Regions from separate parts of the Allobosea sp. CCNWLY174 genome, predicted to be linked through region 1. Evidence: predicted binding sites of a transcription regulator. Region 1 holds the regulator's gene; the other holds the start of a gene.
The links. The regulator HrcA, encoded in region 1, represses chaperone genes, less so after heat shock. The targets are predictions, from matches to a motif close to GTTAGCACTCNCNNNNNGNGAGTGCTAAC.
Positions count from the first base shown of each region.

Region 2: a site for HrcA is predicted at 5,468-5,496, ahead of groES (co-chaperone GroES). Genes of this name have one in related genera too.

Region 1 is NZ_JBBBBQ010000010.1:71,375-79,788, forward strand. Features, by position in the region: gene rdgB (RdgB/HAM1 family non-canonical purine NTP pyrophosphatase) at 1-378, opposite strand, end outside; gene rph (ribonuclease PH) at 383-1,099, opposite strand; gene hrcA (heat-inducible transcriptional repressor HrcA) at 1,237-2,319, shown strand; gene V7S63_RS23665 (ankyrin repeat domain-containing protein) at 2,316-2,972, shown strand; gene V7S63_RS23670 (cupin domain-containing protein) at 2,976-3,329, opposite strand; gene V7S63_RS23675 (LysE family translocator) at 3,331-3,945, opposite strand; gene recF (DNA replication/repair protein RecF) at 4,067-5,194, opposite strand; gene dnaN (DNA polymerase III subunit beta) at 5,210-6,328, opposite strand; gene dnaA (chromosomal replication initiator protein DnaA) at 6,466-7,980, opposite strand.
Region 2 is NZ_JBBBBQ010000004.1:497,884-506,297, reverse strand. Features, by position in the region: gene V7S63_RS16055 (sulfite exporter TauE/SafE family protein) at 1-327, shown strand, start outside; gene V7S63_RS16050 (GNAT family N-acetyltransferase) at 393-893, shown strand; gene V7S63_RS16045 (DMT family transporter) at 890-1,732, shown strand; gene V7S63_RS16040 (DUF930 domain-containing protein) at 1,839-2,522, shown strand; gene V7S63_RS16035 (VOC family protein) at 2,539-2,916, opposite strand; gene V7S63_RS16030 (hypothetical protein) at 2,933-3,433, opposite strand; gene V7S63_RS16025 (AraC family transcriptional regulator) at 3,521-4,330, shown strand; gene V7S63_RS16020 (PaaI family thioesterase) at 4,338-4,811, opposite strand; gene V7S63_RS16015 (MarR family winged helix-turn-helix transcriptional regulator) at 4,888-5,343, opposite strand; gene groES (co-chaperone GroES) at 5,558-5,845, shown strand; gene groL (chaperonin GroEL) at 5,893-7,530, shown strand; gene V7S63_RS16000 (TAXI family TRAP transporter solute-binding subunit) at 7,834-8,414, shown strand, end outside.

The DNA.
Region 1 (8,414 bases):
TGCCTTGCGCTGCTCGGGCGTGGTCGCGCCGCGCTTTGCAAGCTCGGCCTGCACACGGGCCAGCGCCGGGGCAAAATCCTTACCCGGCCCGGCCCAGTTGGCCGAGAACAGGCCGGGCGCACCATCGAGCGCATCGATGCAGACGCCGGAATCATCGGCCAGCGCCGGCAGGCCGGAAGCCTTGGCCGCCGCCACCGCCTTGATCGCGGCGTTCTCGGCGAACATGTGGCCATCCTCGACCGGCTCCGGCAGGCCAAGCTCGCCGGCCGAGACCAGCTCGACGCCATAGGGCGCCAGCAGCTCGCGCATTTCGCGCAATTTGCCTTGGTTGTGGGTCGCGATCACGACCTTGCCGGTGAGGAGGCGGTTCGTGGTCATGGCGTCAGGCCACCGCCGCCTTCTGCAGCGCCACCAGCTTCGACACCCCGCCCTTGGCGAGCTTCAGCAGCGCCAGCAGTTCCTCCTCGGAGAACGGCGCGCCCTCGGCGGTGCCCTGCACCTCGACGAGACCGCCGGAGCCGGTGATGACGAAATTCGCGTCGGTCTGCGCGCCGGAATCCTCGACATAGTCGAGATCGATCACCGGATTGCCGGCGACGATGCCGCAGGAGATCGCTGCGACATGATCCTTCAGCGGATTGGCACCTTTCAGCATACCGCGCCCCTCCATCCATTTCAGCGCGTCGTGCAGTGCGACCCAGGCGCCGGTGATCGAGGCGGTGCGGGTGCCGCCATCGGCCTGCAGCACGTCGCAATCGACGACGATCTGGCGCTCGCCGATCGCGGTCAGGTCGACCACGGCGCGAAGCGAACGCCCGACCAGGCGCTGAATCTCCTGCGTGCGGCCCGAGGGCTTGCCGGAGGTGACCTCGCGGCGGGTGCGCTCATGCGTGGCGCGCGGCAGCATCGAATATTCGGCGGTGACCCAGCCCTTGCCGGTGCCGCGCAGCCACGGCGGCCCCTTTTCCTCGACGGTGGCGGCGCAGAGCACCTTGGTCTCGCCGAAGGTGACCATGCACGAGCCTTCCGCATAGCGCACCACGCCGCGTTCCAGCGTGACCTTCCGCATCTCGTCGGCTGCGCGCTTCGAGGGTCTCATCGTGTCTTCCTGTCTTTTGGAGTCGGCGGCTTGTAGGCGCTTAAGCGGGGTGCGGCAAGGCGAGCGGGCCATGGGACTTGATCCCGCCGCGCCCAGCGGGGACAATGGATCATGCAGTTGAGGTTGTTCGCCACGGAATGAGCGCCCATACGCGCCCCGAGACACCCGGCGGCCTGGTCGAGATCGACCAGCGCTCGCGCGAGATCTTCCGGCAGATCGTCGACGGCTACCTGACCACCGGCGAGCCGGTCGGCTCGCGCAACATCGCCCGGCTGCTGCCGATCGCGCTGTCGCCGGCGACGGTGCGCAATGTCATGACCGATCTGGAGATGGCGGGGCTGATCTACGCTCCGCACACCTCGGCCGGGCGGCTGCCGACCGAGCGGGGCCTGCGATTCTTCGTCGACGGCATGATGGAGGTCGGCAATCTCACCTCGGACGAGCGCGGCCGCATCGAGGCGCAGATCAGGGCCGCCGCCAGCAATCGCTCGCTCGACCAGACGCTGACCGAGGCCTCGGCCTTGCTGTCTGGCCTGTCGCGCGGCGCCGGCGTCGTCGTCACCACCAAGGCCAATGCGCGCCTGCGCCATATCGAATTCGTCCGGCTCGATGCCGGCCGCGCGCTCGCCGTGCTCGTCGCCGATGACGGCACCGTCGAGAACCGCATCCTCGCGCTGCCGGCGGGCTTGCCGGCGTCGGCGCTGGTCGAGGCCGGCAACTTCCTCAATGCCCGCATCGTCGGCAAGACGCTCGACGAGCTTCGCCGCGAGATCGCCGACAGCCGCGCCCTGATGGAGCGCGAGCTCGACGAACTGACCGCCCGGCTGGTCGAGACCGGGATCGCGACGAGCTCCGGCCCTTCCGGCGACCGGCATCTCATCGTGCGCGGCCAGGCCAATCTGCTCGAGGACCTGAAGGCGCAGGAGGATCTGGAGCGCATCCGCCTGCTCTTCGCCGATCTGGAGACGCAGACCGAACTGATCGACCTGCTCTCGCGGGCTGAGGCCGGCGATGGCGTGCGCATTTTCATCGGCTCGGAGAACAAGCTGTTCTCGATGTCGGGTTCGTCGATCATCGCCGCGCCTTTTCGCGATGGCGGCCAGCGCATCGTCGGCGTGGTCGGCATCATCGGCCCGACCCGGCTGAACTATGCCCGGATCGTGCCGATGGTCGACTACACCGCCAAAGTGGTCGGGCGCCTGCTCGATGGCGGGCGATGAGGCGGCCGCTGCCGGCTGCTGCGTTGCTGGCGGGAGTGCTGCTGATGGCCGGAGCGAGCGAAGCACAGACCGGTCTGCTCGAAGCGGCCGCCCGTGGCGATCTTGCCGCGGTGAATCGCCTGATCGCCGCCAAGGCGGATCTCGAACAGCGCGATGGCCAGCGTCAGACGGCGCTCCTGCTCGCCGTCGCCGGCAATCATGTCGCCGTCGCCAAGGCGCTGCTGGCGGCAGGCGCGAGTCCCAACGCCCAGGCGTCGAACCAGGACACGCCCTGGCTTCTGGCCGGCGCCAGCGGCCGCACCGAGATCATCGCGGCGATGCTGCCGCTGAAGCCCGATCTCACGATCCGCAACCGCTATGGCGGCAATGCCCTGATCCCAGCCTGCGAGCGCGCCCATGTCGAGACCGCCAAGCTGCTCCTGACATCAGGCATCGACGTGAATCACGTCAACAATCTCGGCTGGACCTGTCTGCTGGAGATCGTGATCCTCGGCGATGGCGGCCCGCGCCATCGGGAGGTGGCCCGGCTCGTGCTCGCTGCGGGCGCCGACCCCAATCTCGCCGACAAGGATGGCGTCAGCCCGCTCCAGCACGCCCGCAAGCGCGGCCAAAGCGAGATCGCCAAGCTGATCGCGGCGGCCGGCGGGCGCTGAGCGTTATTCCAGCCAGTCGGTGACGAAGCGCTCGCTGGCGTGGATATCGATCGATTCCAGTACCTGCGGCCCGAGGCTGCGGAATTTATGTGGCACGCCGGCCGGCACGACCAGGATTTCCCCGGGTCCGGCCTCGATCTCCCGGTCACCGATCGTGTAGAGCGCCCGCCCGGCGCGTACGATGAAGGTCTCGGGATAGGGATGGCTGTGCAGCCTCGGCCCCTTGCCGGGCTCGGCCCGGACGAAGATCAGCGAGACCTCGCCGCCGAAGCCCTGCACCTCGCCATGCCATTCGCCTGGGGTCTCGGACCAGTCCTCGCGGCGTATGGCGCGCTGTGTCGTGGTTTCGTCCGCCATCTCAGCCACGCGCCGCGATCGCCGCCGCGGCGCCCGCCATCACGCCGCCGGTGACGCGGTTGATCCGGCGCATGGTGCGCGGACTAGCCACCAGCCGGCGCGCCCTGTCGGCGGCGAAGGCATAGCCGAGCAGGGTGGTGTTGATGATCAGCATGGTCAGCACGGCGACCTCGGCGAAGGCCAGCGGCGTGATCGCCTGCAGATCGACGATCAGCGGCAGGATCGAGACGAAGAACACCATCACCTTGGGATTGCCGAGCGTCAGCGCGACGCCGCCGAGGAAGAGGCGGACACCCTCGCCGCGCATCGCCGGCTGGTCTTCCAGGCTCCTCACCGGCGCGGTCCAGAGCTTCCAGGCGAGATAGACGAGATAGGCGCAGCCGGCATATTTGATGATCAGGAACAGGCCGTGGAAGTTCTGCATCAGCACGGACAGGCCGAGCGCCGAGAAGGCCAGCCAGACCAGGTCGCCGGCTGCGATGCCGAGCACGAAGGGCACGGCCCGCCGGAAGCCGGTCGAGAGCGAGCGCGCCACGATCGCCGCGATGCCTGGCCCCGGCGAGGCGACGGCGAGGAAATAGACACCGGCGAAAACCAGAAGCCCGGCGAAATCCATCGAGCGTTGCTCCCCGAAAAGACGTTGTTGGCGCCATGCTAGCAGCAAGCCGATCCCGCGTCTTATCGGCAAGCGTGATGGTGCTGATCAGCGATTCTGACGCATCGCCGCCCTAATGCTGTCAGGAGACCGGGCGGACCTCGCCCGGCGTGACCAGCAAACGCTGGGCTCCGGCCGGGAGATCGCCGAACAGGGCCGGGTCTGCGCCGGTCATCCAGACCTGGCAGCCGAGCTCGGCCAGCGCTCCATAGAGCGCCGCCCGCCGGCGCGGATCGAGATGGGCGGCGACCTCGTCGAGCAGGACGAGCGGCGGCAGCTCGCTCATCCTCGCGACCAGACGGGCATGGGCGAGCACCAGCCCGATCAGCAGCGCCTTCTGCTCGCCGGTCGAGCCCTGTCCGGCCGGGATATCCTTGGCGGCATGGCGCACGGCGAGATCGGAAGCCTGCGGGCCGGCGAGGGTGCGCCCTGCCGCCTTGTCGCGCGGGCGCATCTCCCGCAGGAGCTCGCGATAGCGATCCTCGGCGTCGAGCGCCGGCAAGGTTGCAACCAGAGCGTCGATCTCGCCTTCCAGCGCGATCTCGGCCTGCGGGAAGGGCGAGGTCTCGTCCGCGGTCTGCGCGATGATGGCGGAGAGGCGGGCCACGGTCTCGGCGCGGGCGGCCGCGACGGCGACGCCGAGCTCGGCGATCTCGCGCTCGACCGCGTCGAGCCAGCGCTGCTGATGCGGGCTCTCGTCGAGGATGCGGTTGCGCGAGCGCAACGCCTTTTCCAGCGCATTCGAGCGCGTGCCATGCCCGGGATCGACCGCCAGCACCAGCCGGTCGAGGAAGCGGCGGCGATCGCCGGCGGCGCCGCGGAACAGCCCGTCGAGATCGGGCGTCAGCCAGACCAGCCTGACATAGTCGCTGAAGGCCAGCGCCGAGCCGGCCGGAGCGCCGTCGATCCGGGCGATCCGGGCCCGCCGGCCCTCGGCATCGGGCGGCTCCAGGCCGATGCCGAGCCGCGCCCCGTCATCGGTGAGACCGATCGAGGCGGCGAAGCCGCCATCGCCGGGCTGGCGGACCATGTCGGAGAGGTCGGCGCGCCTGAGGCCGCGGCCGGGCGCGAACAGCGACAGGGCTTCGAGCAGATTGGTCTTGCCGGCGCCGTTCTCGCCGCACAGCGCAACGAGCCGACCCTCGATCGCGAGATCGAGGGTCGGATAGGAGCGGAAATTCTGCAGCGTGAGGCGTGCGACCGCGGTCAAGATGCGCTCGCGGGATCAGACCCGCATCGGCATCAGCACATAGAGGGCCGAAGCGCCTTCGCGGTCCTGGATCACCGTCGGCGAGCCCGGATCGGCGAGCTTGAGCAGCGCAGTGTCGCCGTCGAGCTGGGCGGCGATGTCCATCAGATAGCGCGCGTTGAAGCCGATATCGAGCGGGCCCGCGTCGTAGTCGACCTCGATCTCCTCGGTCGCCGAGCCGGAATCGGGATTGGTCACCGAGAGCGTCATCCGGCCATCGGCCATGGAGAGCTTCACGGCGCGGCCACGCTCGGACGAGATCGTCGAGACGCGGTCCACGGAGGCCGCGAAATCGCCCCGGTCGACGGTGAGCAGCTTGTCGTTTCCGGAGGGGATGACGCGCTGATAGTCGGGGAAGGTGCCGTCGATCAGCTTGGAGGTCAGCACGACCTCGGCCGTGGCGACGCGGATCTTGGTGGCGGAGAGCTCGATCTGGACCTCGCTCTCGCCGTCCTCCAGCAGCTTCTGGATCTCGGCCACGGCCTTGCGCGGCACGATCACGCCGGGCATGCCGAGCGAGCCCTGCGGGGCCGCGGTGTCGACGCGGGCGAGGCGATGGCCATCGGTCGCGACGGCGCGCAGCACCGGGCGCCCGTCGACATCGATGGCGTGCAGATAGATGCCGTTGAGATAGTAGCGCGTCTCCTCGGTCGAGATCGCGAACTGGGTCTTGTCGATCAGGCGCTTGAACTCGCCGGCCGGCAGCACGAAGCGGTGCGCCATCTCGCCGGCGGTGATGTCCGGGAAATCGCTTTCCGGCAGCGTCTGCAGGGTGAAGCGGGAGCGGCCCGAGCGCAGCACCATCTGGCCGGTCTCGCCGGTGGTCTCCAGCGAGACCTGCGAGCCGTCTGGCAGCTTGCGGACGATGTCGTAGAGCGTGTGCGCGGGGACCGTGGTCGCGCCGGACTCGACCACGTCGGCCGGCACGGTCTCGACCACCTCGATGTCGAGGTCAGTCGCCTTCAGCTTCAACCCATCCTCGCTGCCGCGCAGCAGGAGATTCGACAGGATCGGGATCGTGTTGCGCCGCTCGACGACACGATGGACATGCCCGAGCGACTTCAGGAGCGTGGAGCGTTCGACCGTAACCTTCATGGCGTCTTCTGGCATGCTGGCGCCCGCGGCGAGCCGGCAGGCAGAAAGGTGGCCCGCGACATTGCCGGACGGCCGGGCCGCGCGCAAGGGCGCGCGAGCCCGCCTGCACAGTTAACGCAGAAGGGGAGGCTGACGCCTCACTCCTGCAGCATGCGCTTCAGGAGGTCGACCTCGTCATGGAGGAGACGGTCCTCGACGATGGCCTTCTCGATCTTGCGCACCGCATGCAGCACGGTGGTGTGGTCGCGCCCGCCGAAGCGGCGTCCGATCTCGGGCAGCGAGCGCGGCGTCAGCGCCTTGGCGAGATACATCGCGATCTGGCGCGGCTTGACCACCGCCGCTGTCCGGCGCTCCGACAGGATGTCGGCGCGGCTGACATTGTAGCGGGTCGCGACCAGCTTCTGGATGTCCTCGATCTTGACCCGGCGCGGCTCGCGCGTCCGGACGAGATCGCGGATCGCCGCTTCCGCCGTCTCCATCGTCACGCTGGCGCCGGTCAGCGTCGCATGCGCCAGGATTCGGTTGGCGGCGCCGTCGAGATCGCGGCCATTGGTGGCGACGAGCTTGGCGACATAGGCGATCACGTCCGGATTGACGTGGAAGCTCGGATGGGCGGCCTTCAGCCCGTCGAGGCGAGTGGTCAGGATCTTGACCCGCAGCGCCTCGTCGAGCTCGCCGATCTCGACGACTAGGCCGCCGGCGAGCCGGGAGCGGATGCGCTCGTCGAGCGCCTCCAGATCGGTCGGCAGCCGGTCGGCGGCGACGACGATCTGCTTGCCGGCATCGATCAGCGCATTGATCGTGTGGCCGAATTCCTGCTGGATCGAGCGGCCCTGGATGAACTGGACGTCGTCGACGATCAGAAGGTCGATGCCGCGCAGCTTCTCCTTGAAGGCGAGCGCCGTCTGCGACTTCAGCGCGGCGACGAAGCCGTACATGAAGCGGTCCGCGGTGAAATAGGCGACGCGCTTGCCGTGCTGGCGCGCATCCTGGGCGATCGCCTGGATCAGATGCGTCTTGCCGAGGCCGACACCGGCATGGAGATAGAGCGGGTTATAGGGCGTCGAGCCGGCGGGCGCCGCCGAAATCCGCTCGGCCGCGGCGAAGGCGAGCGCATTCGACTTGCCGACGACGAAGCTCTGGAAGGTCATGCGCCGGTCGAGCAGCGTGCCGCAGGCGTCCATGGGGTCGCGATCGCTCGCCGGAGTGGCGGCCGAGGCGGGGGCGACATCCGACATCGGGGTGGCCGGGCGAGCCTGGGCCGGGCGCGCCCGCTGTGCCGAGAGGTCCTGGCAGGGCTCGCTGCTCTCTCTCGCCACCTGGCGCACCGAAAGGGCGACGCCGTTGGGCGCATCGAGCTCGGCCATGCAGTGCGCCCGCAGGCGCTCGGCATAATGGGCTTCGAGCCAGCTCTTGAGGAAGCGGGTCGGCACGGTGAGATGGGCGACGCCCTCGACGACCGCGCCGATCTCGACGCGCGCGAACCAGCTCGAGAAGACGTCCTCGCCGAGTTCGGCGCGCAGGCGCCGGCGGACCCTGTCCCACCGGTCCTTGGCCCCGGCGACGCTCGCCGGCTCAGTCGGGGCAAGCCTGGTCACCACAGGGGTGGCCGCAGCCTCAACCAGATTGCCAGTCTCCATCCGCTCGAACATTCCAATTGCCCCATTTCATTGTCGTGCATTTTGCCACCGCGTTTTCCGAGGTTGGCCATGCAGTGATCTGTTCATCGAGAAAAACGCTGCCCGCCTCCGGCGGCACGAAAGCCGCGAAGCGAGGTCTCCCCAACGCTTTTCGAGGTAGAGCCGCGCGCTCTAAAAAGATCGGCCGCGGCTATGACTAATTTCTAGGCTTTTAAATCTTTGAGACATAGAAGCGCATTCTTCCAACCCCGCCTGGTTGTAAGCCAAAACCATCAAAAATTCTTTGGAGAGGCGGTTGGACATCGCTGTCCGCCCGCCGATGAAAAGGACCTTACAGGGCCGCCTCGAACGGGGGCAATATCCCCCTCAGCCGGCTGCGTGGTGGAGGGGTGCTACGACCAGTGTCTGCCCTACCGGAAGGTGTCTCGCAATCAGTTGGGGAAGTT
Region 2 (8,414 bases), on a different contig from region 1:
TTCGTCGCCCATGCCGGCGGCCCGCCGGTTGCGATGTATCTGTTGGCACGCGGGCTTTCCAAGACCGCCTTCGTCGGCACGACCATCGCCTTCTTCATGCTCGGCAACATCCTGAAGCTGCCGCCCTATCTGGCGCTCGGCCTGAAGCAGCCGCAGGCGCTCTGGGCTGCGCTGGCGCTGCTGCCGGCAGCGCCGATCGGCGTCTGGATCGGCCGCTGGCTGCATGAGCGGCTCGACCAGAAACGGCTGTTCTTCGCGTGCTATCTGCTGCTTGCAGCGGCAGCGCTGAAGCTGACGGCCGACGCCGCCCTTGCATTGCTGCGATAGCAGCATGGCAGGCGCGCGAGCGCCCCATCTTTGCAGCAGACCAGATTGGCCCTAAGCGATCGACCATGACCGCCCTGCCTGCCCTTCGCGACGCCACCGACGCCGACTCGGAGCCTCTCGCCACCCTGATCGCCGCGACCTTCGCCGAATATCCGAACTGCTGGTTCGACTGGTCGGAATTCCCGGAGCTGCGCCGCCCCGCCAGCCACTATGCGCAAAAGGGCGGCAAGCTCTGGGTCGCGGATGGGCCGGGCGGGCGCATCGTCGGCTCGATCGCCGTCGTGCCGGTGCCGGACCAGAATGCGGTCGAGCTGTTCAAGGTCTATGCCGATCCGAGCCAGCGCGGCAGCGGGCTGGCGCAGGCCCTGTTCGCCCGCACCCTCGCCTTCGCTGAAGCCGGCGGCTATGGCGAGATGATGCTGTGGTCGGACAGCAAGTTCGCCCGCGGCCACCGCTTCTACGAGAAGCTCGGCTTCGTGCGCTGGCCGGGCGAGCGCTACCTCGCCGACATCTCCTCGACCTGGGAATACCATTTCCGCAAGCCGCTCGCCCCGGCGCAGTCATGAATCTCAATACCGCGCTGCGGGCGGTTCTCGGCATCGCGCTGCTCACCGCGATGGATGCGGTGATCAAGGCGCAGATGCAGCAGCACCCGTTCCTGCTGGCGCTGTTCATGCGCTTTGCCGCGGGCGCCGTCTGCGCGATTATCGTCGTCGCGGTCTTGCGGCCGGCACGGCCGACGCGCACGAGCCTGATCGGCAACAGCATCCGCATCCCGCTGGTCATCGTCACCGCCGGCAGCTTCTTCTATTCGATCTCGGTGCTGCCGCTCGCGGAGGCGCTGACGCTCTCCTTCCTCGCCCCGGTCTTCGTCGCCCTGCTCGGAGCGCTGATCCTGAAGGAACGGCTCGACGGCCGCATCCTGCAGGCGCTCGGCTTCGGCCTCGCCGGCATGCTGGTGATGGTCTGGCCGCGCCTGCAGGGCGGCGTCACCGGCGCCGAACTCGGCGTCGCCGCGGCACTCGTCTCGGCGATCTCCTACGCCTTTAACCTGATCCTGCTGCGCACGATCGCGGTGAAAGAGCATCCGGCGATCATCGTGCTGTTCCAGAACGCCGGGCCGGCGCTCTGCCTGGCCTGGCCGGCCTGGTACGTCTTCCAGCCGATGAGTGGTGGCGACCTCGCTGCCTATCTCTCCGCCGGCGCGCTCGGCGTCGCCGGGCATCTGTCGCTGACCTCGGCCTTCGCCCGGGCGCCGGCCTCGCGGCTGGCGCCGATCGAGTACACGGCGCTGGTCTGGGCGAGCCTGCTCGGCTGGTTCGTCTTCAGCGAAGTGCCGCTCTGGACCACCTATGCCGGTGCGGTCCTGATCGTCGCCGGCGCCCTCGCCGTCAGCCGGCGCTGATAGTCGCCACGAATTCGCCGGCTTGGTCGGCTTCTGCACGAGGCAATGCGAAGGGAGAGACCGCCCGCCATGCTTGCATTCCTGTCCGACTGCGATTGACCGAAGCATGCAGCGCGCCGGCACCGCTGCTCGCGTCCTGCGCGAACCCGGCCTTCCCGCCGCGCTCTGCGTCCATCTCCTGTTCGGCCTCCTCCTCGCCATCCGGACGCTCAGCAGCTTCACACCGCCGATCGAGACGAGCATCGAGGTCGAACTGGTTGCGCCGGAGTCGCTGGCGCCTCCCGCTCCGGCCCAGGCGCCCGCTCCTCCCCTAGCCGAGATTGCGTCACCTCCGCAGCCGGCTCCCCCCACTACGCAGCCGGAAAAGCCAGCCAGCCGGCCCGTTCCACCACCGGCCGAGCCGCCTGCGATGATCACCGCCCGGACGCTGCATTCGGAAAGCGTGCTGGCCAATCCGCGCAGCCGCGGCGCGCGTGAGGCGCTGAAGACGCTCGAGGCGAGCGAGCGCATCGAGCAGCTTTGCAATCTCGAGGCGATGAGCCAGATCCATGCCTGGAAGGCGGAGTTCGAGCCGGATCGCGTCGTCGCCTATGCCATGGCCAGCACGAAGCTGACCAAGGGCGCCCTCGAAGCCGAGGGCGCCGCCTTCCGCAGCCGCAAGCAATGGTACGGCCTACGGTTCCGCTGCGAGATGGCGGCAAACGGCAAGGTCGCCGGCTTCCAGTTCCGTGTCGGCGAGGCGATCCCGCGCAGCGAATGGGCTGCGCACGACCTGCCGCCCGAGCATTAGCCCTGCTGCGAGAGCCTCAGGCCGGCTTGCCGCAATAGGCCTCCAGCCGGTAGCCGTCGGGGTCGACGACGAAGGCGGCGTAGTAGTCGGGGCCGTAGGAGTCGCGCAGGCCCGGCTTGCCGTTGTCGGTGCCGCCCGCCGTGAGCGCCGCCGCGTGGAAAGCGTCGACGCTCTGGCGTGTCGGCGCGACGAAACAGAAGTGCAGATTGGAGTCGCGGTCCGGCGGCACCGGCGCCGAGACCACGCCGATCCAGAGCCCGACGCTCCCCTTGCCATAACCGAGCGAGCTCTCGTCGGCACTGAGGCAACCATAGCCGAGCGCGCCGAGCGTCGCGTCGTAGAAGCGTTTCGTACGAGGAAGCTCGCGAACGCCGATAGAGATGTGATCGAACATGATGGTCGTCCTCCTGTCAGGTTGTGATGCGCTTGGCGCGGAAATCGGCCTGGAGCTGCCAGCTCCCGCCGCCATCGCGCGAGCGGTCGCCGATCCAGTGGAACGAATCCCGCGTGATCTCAGTGAAGCGCCAGCGGATCGCGGTGCCGTCGTCCAGCCTGCCGTGCTGGACTATGTCGTTGCCCTCGGCCCGGCCGATCTGGTGCGTGTAGTACTGCTTGACCGGGTCGTTCCAGCGGATGTGCCAGGCATCCTCGCCGGGGTCGTATATGCGTAGCGTCGTGCCGTGGAAGAAGCCCGGCAGCGCCCAGACATCCTGCACGGCGCGCCCGCCGAGTACCCAGCCGAAATGGATCCCGCCCTTGGCCTCATGGCGCTGGCCGTCATCGGTGTGCATCACGGCAGCCATCGTCCACGCGCCGACGAACTGGCCGTAGAGGGCGAGCTTGCCGGCGAGTTCAGGGTCCGGCCCGGTCGCGATAAGGGCATTGGCCAGCGTCGATGGCGCTGCTGTCATGATCGGGCTCCGTCTGGACCAAGTTGGTGTCCAGCTTGACCCGGAGCCTCGGGCAGCGCTTGGGAAAAACTGCTAAACTCGCGAACCATGACGGCGACCGCCCATCTCCTGGCATCAGGCCCCGGCTGGCGGGTCAGCGACATCGTCTGCACGGCCGGCCCGGACGACCGCGCCTTCGAGGAAGCGCACCCGCAGCACTGCATCGCCATCGTCCGCAGCGGCTCGTTCCGCTACCGCTCGACGCAAGGCAGCGCCGTGCTCGCGCCGGGCGCGCTGCTGCTCGGCAATCGCGGCGCCTGCTTCGAATGCGGCCATGAACACGCGGCCGGCGACCGCTGCCTCGCCTTCCAGTTCGAGCCGGCCTGGCTCGAAGGCGTCGTCGCGGCCGTGCCGGGCGCCCGGCGGCTGGACTTCGCGCAGCCGCATCTGCCGGCGCTGCCCGTGCTCGCCAGTGTCGTCGCCGAAGCGGAAATCGCCGCGGACGAGCCCGAGAGGCTGGAGGAAACCGCGCTGCGCCTCGGCGGCGCCGTGGCGAGCGTGCTGTCAGGCGCAAAACCCGGGATCGGGACGCCAAGCGCCCGCGACGAACGCCGGGTCACGCGGACGCTGCGCCATATCGAAGCGCATTGCGAGGACACTCTTCCGATCGATGAGCTGGCGCGGCAGGCGGCGATGAGCCCCTACCACTTCCTGCGCACCTTCAGGACCCTGGTCGGTATGACGCCGCATCAATATGTGCTGCGCACGCGTCTCCACCGGGCGGCCATGCTGCTGCGCCGGACGGACCAGCCGATCGCGGGCATTGCCTTCGATTGCGGCTTCGGCGACCTCTCAACCTTCAACCGCCGCTTCAAGCGGGTGATGGGCGTGAGTCCGGGCGCCTATCGCATCGCGTGAGCAATATTCAGCGCTTGCCGCCGAAGATCATGCAGGTTTCGGTGCCGTGCGCCAACAGCTTGCCTGCTGCGTCGACCAGCTTGCCTTCACTGGTCGCGACCGAACCGCCACGATGGATCAGCCTGCCCTCGCAGCGCACCGGGCCGCTGGCAGGCATGACCGGGCGGACATAGTTCAGCTTCATCTCCAGCGTGGTGTAGCCCTCGCCGACCCGCAGCGTCGAATGCACGGCGCAGGCCATGGCGGAATCGAGGATCGTCGCCGTCCAGCCGCCGTGGATCGTCCCGAGCGGGTTGAAGAAGCGCGGCGAGGGCGTGCCGACGAAGACCACCCGGCCCTCCTCGACCTCGGCGATGTCGAAATCCATCGCATCGGCGAAGGGCGGGCCGGGATGGCGTCCCTCGATCATCCCGCGCAGGAAGGATGCGCCGTCCTCCGCCAGCAGGACATCACGGCTGACGACTCCGACCTCACGGGACACGGCTACGCTCCATCTCTATCGTGTAGATGCACGATAGAGATGGAGCTGGATAGCGGTCAAGCCGGCTGGTGCGAGATCAGCCGACTTCCCTCGCCGCCCGCCGGATTGCCTTGAGACTGTCGCGCGTCTCGCTCCAGCGTTCCTGGCCGAGCCCGCCCTCGATCCTGTCCTGCGCCGCGCGCCAGTAAGGGATCGCCGCCTCGATCGCGGCGCGGCCCTTCTGCGTCACGGCATAGGTCAGCGCCCTGCCCTTGCAGTCGACCGGCTCGATCAGCTTCTCGGCGGCAAGCAGTTGCAGGTTGCGCGTCAGCGAGGTCCGCTCCAGCGCGAAGCGGTCGGCGAGCTCGGTGACGGAGCGCCAGGCGCCGGTCGAAAGCGCCGAGAGCAGAACGAACTGGGTGATCTTCAAGCCACTCGGCCGCATCGCCTCGTCATAGGCGCGGGTGACGGCGCGTGCGGTCATGCGGACATGCAGCACCACACAGGAACGGGCGATGTCGTCGAGAGGGAGATCAGGGACTGGCGTCGTCATCCCGCCACGATAGCGGGTTTAGTGTCCGGCCGCAGCAGGGCAGATGGCGGCAGTCATCGCGTTCACCTTTTACGCAGCGGATTCCTTGACTCCGGCAGCCCTGGGGCCTATCTCCGCCACGTCGGTTAGCACTCACTCGGTGAGACTGCTAACAGACCCCTTTCACGGGCAAATTCGAGCCCGTCCAGAATAAGACCGAGAGGAAGACAGAACCATGAAGTTCCGTCCGCTGCATGACCGCGTTGTGGTCCGTCGCCTTGATGGCGAAGAGAAGACCAAGGGTGGCATCATCATCCCCGATACCGCCAAGGAAAAGCCCCAGGAAGGCGAGATCGTCGCAGTCGGCCCCGGCGCCCGCGACGACGCCGGCAAGCTGGTTGCTCTCGATGTCAAGAAGGGCGATCGCGTCCTCTTCGGCAAGTGGAGCGGCACCGAGGTCAAGATCGACGGCCAGGATCTCCTGATCATGAAGGAATCCGACATCATGGGCATCGTCGGCTGAGCAGCCAGGCGCCCACCCGTCCGTAGAGTTCAATCAGGAGTAGTCTCATGGCTGCCAAAGAAGTTCGCTTTTCCACCGACGCCCGCGACAAGATGCTGCGCGGCGTGGACATCCTCGCCAATGCCGTGAAGGTCACGCTGGGTCCCAAGGGCCGCAACGTCGTGATCGAGAAGTCGTTCGGCGCCCCGCGCATCACCAAGGACGGCGTCACCGTCGCCAAGGAGATCGAGCTCGCCGACAAGTTCGAGAACATGGGCGCTCAGATGGTCCGCGAAGTCGCTTCGCGCCAGAACGACCATGCCGGCGACGGCACCACCACCGCCACCGTGCTCGCCCAGGCGATCGTCCGTGAAGGCGCCAAGTCGGTTGCGGCCGGCATGAACCCGATGGACCTGAAGCGCGGCATCGACCTCGCCGTCGAGGCCATCGTCGCCGACCTCAAGAAGAACTCCAAGAAGGTCACCTCGAACGCGGAAGTCGCGCAGGTCGGCACCATCTCGGCGAACGGCGACGAGTCGGTCGGCAAGATGATCTCGACCGCGATGCAGAAGGTCGGCAACGAGGGTGTCATCACTGTCGAGGAAGCCAAGACCGCCGAGACCGAGCTCGACGTCGTCGAGGGCATGCAGTTCGACCGCGGCTATCTCTCGCCCTACTTCATCACTAATGCCGAGAAGATGGTCGCCGAGCTCGAGGACCCCTACATCCTCATCTTCGAGAAGAAGCTGTCGTCGCTCCAGGCGATGCTGCCGATCCTCGAGGCCGTCGTGCAGACCGGCAAGCCGCTGCTCATCATCGCCGAGGACGTCGAGGGCGAGGCTCTGGCCACGCTCGTCGTCAACAAGCTCCGTGGCGGCCTGAAGGTCGCAGCCGTCAAGGCTCCGGGCTTCGGTGATCGTCGCAAGGCCATGCTCGAGGACATCTCGATCCTGACCGCCGGTCAGATGATCTCGGAAGACCTCGGCATCAAGCTCGAGACCGTGACGCTCCAGATGCTCGGCCGCGCCAAGAAGGTGCGCATCGAGAAGGAGAACACCACGATTATCGACGGCGCCGGCAAGAAGAAGGACATCGAGGGCCGCGTTGCGCAGATCAAGGCGCAGATCGAGGAGACCACCTCGGACTACGACCGTGAGAAGCTCCAGGAGCGTCTGGCCAAGCTCGCCGGCGGCGTCGCGGTCATCCGCGTCGGCGGCGCGACCGAGGTCGAGGTCAAGGAGAAGAAGGATCGCGTCGACGATGCCCTGAACGCCACCCGCGCTGCGGTGGAAGAAGGCATCCTGCCGGGCGGCGGCGTCGCCCTGCTGCGCGCCCTGAACTCGGTCAAGTCGATCAAGACCCAGAACGACGACCAGAAGACCGGCGTCGAGATCGTCCGCAAGGCGATCGCTGCTCCGGCCCGCCAGATCGTCGACAACGCCGGCGGTGACGGCGCGGTCGTGATCGGCAAGCTGCTGGAGTCGAAGGACTACGCCTGGGGCTACAACGCCCAGACCGGCGAGTACGGCGATCTGGTCAAGGCCGGCATCATCGACCCGACCAAGGTCGTGCGCACGGCGATCCAGGACGCGGCTTCGATCGCCGGCCTGCTGATCACCACCGAGGCGATGATCGCCGAGACGCCGAAGAAGGACGCCCCGATGCCCCCGATGGGCGGCGGCGGCATGGGCGGCATGGACTTCTGAGGAAGTCCAGACGCCCCAGACATTAACTGCCGAAACCGGGCAAGCCCGGTTTCGGTGGCGGCATGGACTTCTGATCCAGGCCACCAGGCTCAACTATGGAAGGCCCGGCGCAAGCCGGGCCTTTTTCGTCACATCACCCAAGATCCTGGCGATATCGACCCGGACAATCTTGCCAGCTGCCGCAAGGTTCTTCCAACTGCAGACATCGCACGACTATCCCGTTCCCCGTGAGTCGGGCCGGCCTTTCGCCATCGCGCGCCACAATGAGGCATACCCGCGCGACGGGCGGAGCGGAGATCATCAATGGTTCGGCGGTCTGCTGTGATTGTCGGCGTCTACGCCATGATCGGCTTCCTGGCGGTAGCGGCCGCGGCCGCGAGCGGCTGGTACGCCTTCCGAGACGCCCCGCCCACCATCCTGTCGGTCGCAGTTGGCGGAAAGGGCGGCAATGTCGATCAGCTGATGGGCGAGGTCCGCGATCTTGTCGCGACGCAGTCGAAGACCATCCGCCTCGAGATCGTACATACCGACGGCTCGGCGACGAATGCGCGCCTGGTTGCCGACGGCAAGGCGGCCCTCGCCTCGGTGCAGGCCGACATCATGACCGCGCCGACCGTCAGGGCCGTCGCAGTCGTTGCGCGCGAACATTTCCAGCTGATCGCGCGCCGCTCGTCCGGCATCCGGAGCCTGCGGGATCTTGCCGGCAAGCGCCTCGCCCTTCCGCCGGAAGGCACCTCGGGCAATCAGAACTTCTTCGCACTCGCGCAGCATCACGACCTGCCATTGGCCGAGATCAAGGTCAGCGCCGGCCCCGTCAACGACAACTTCGCAGCACTGGAGCGCGGCGAGATCGACGCGATCGCCTTCGTCAGGGCACTACGCGA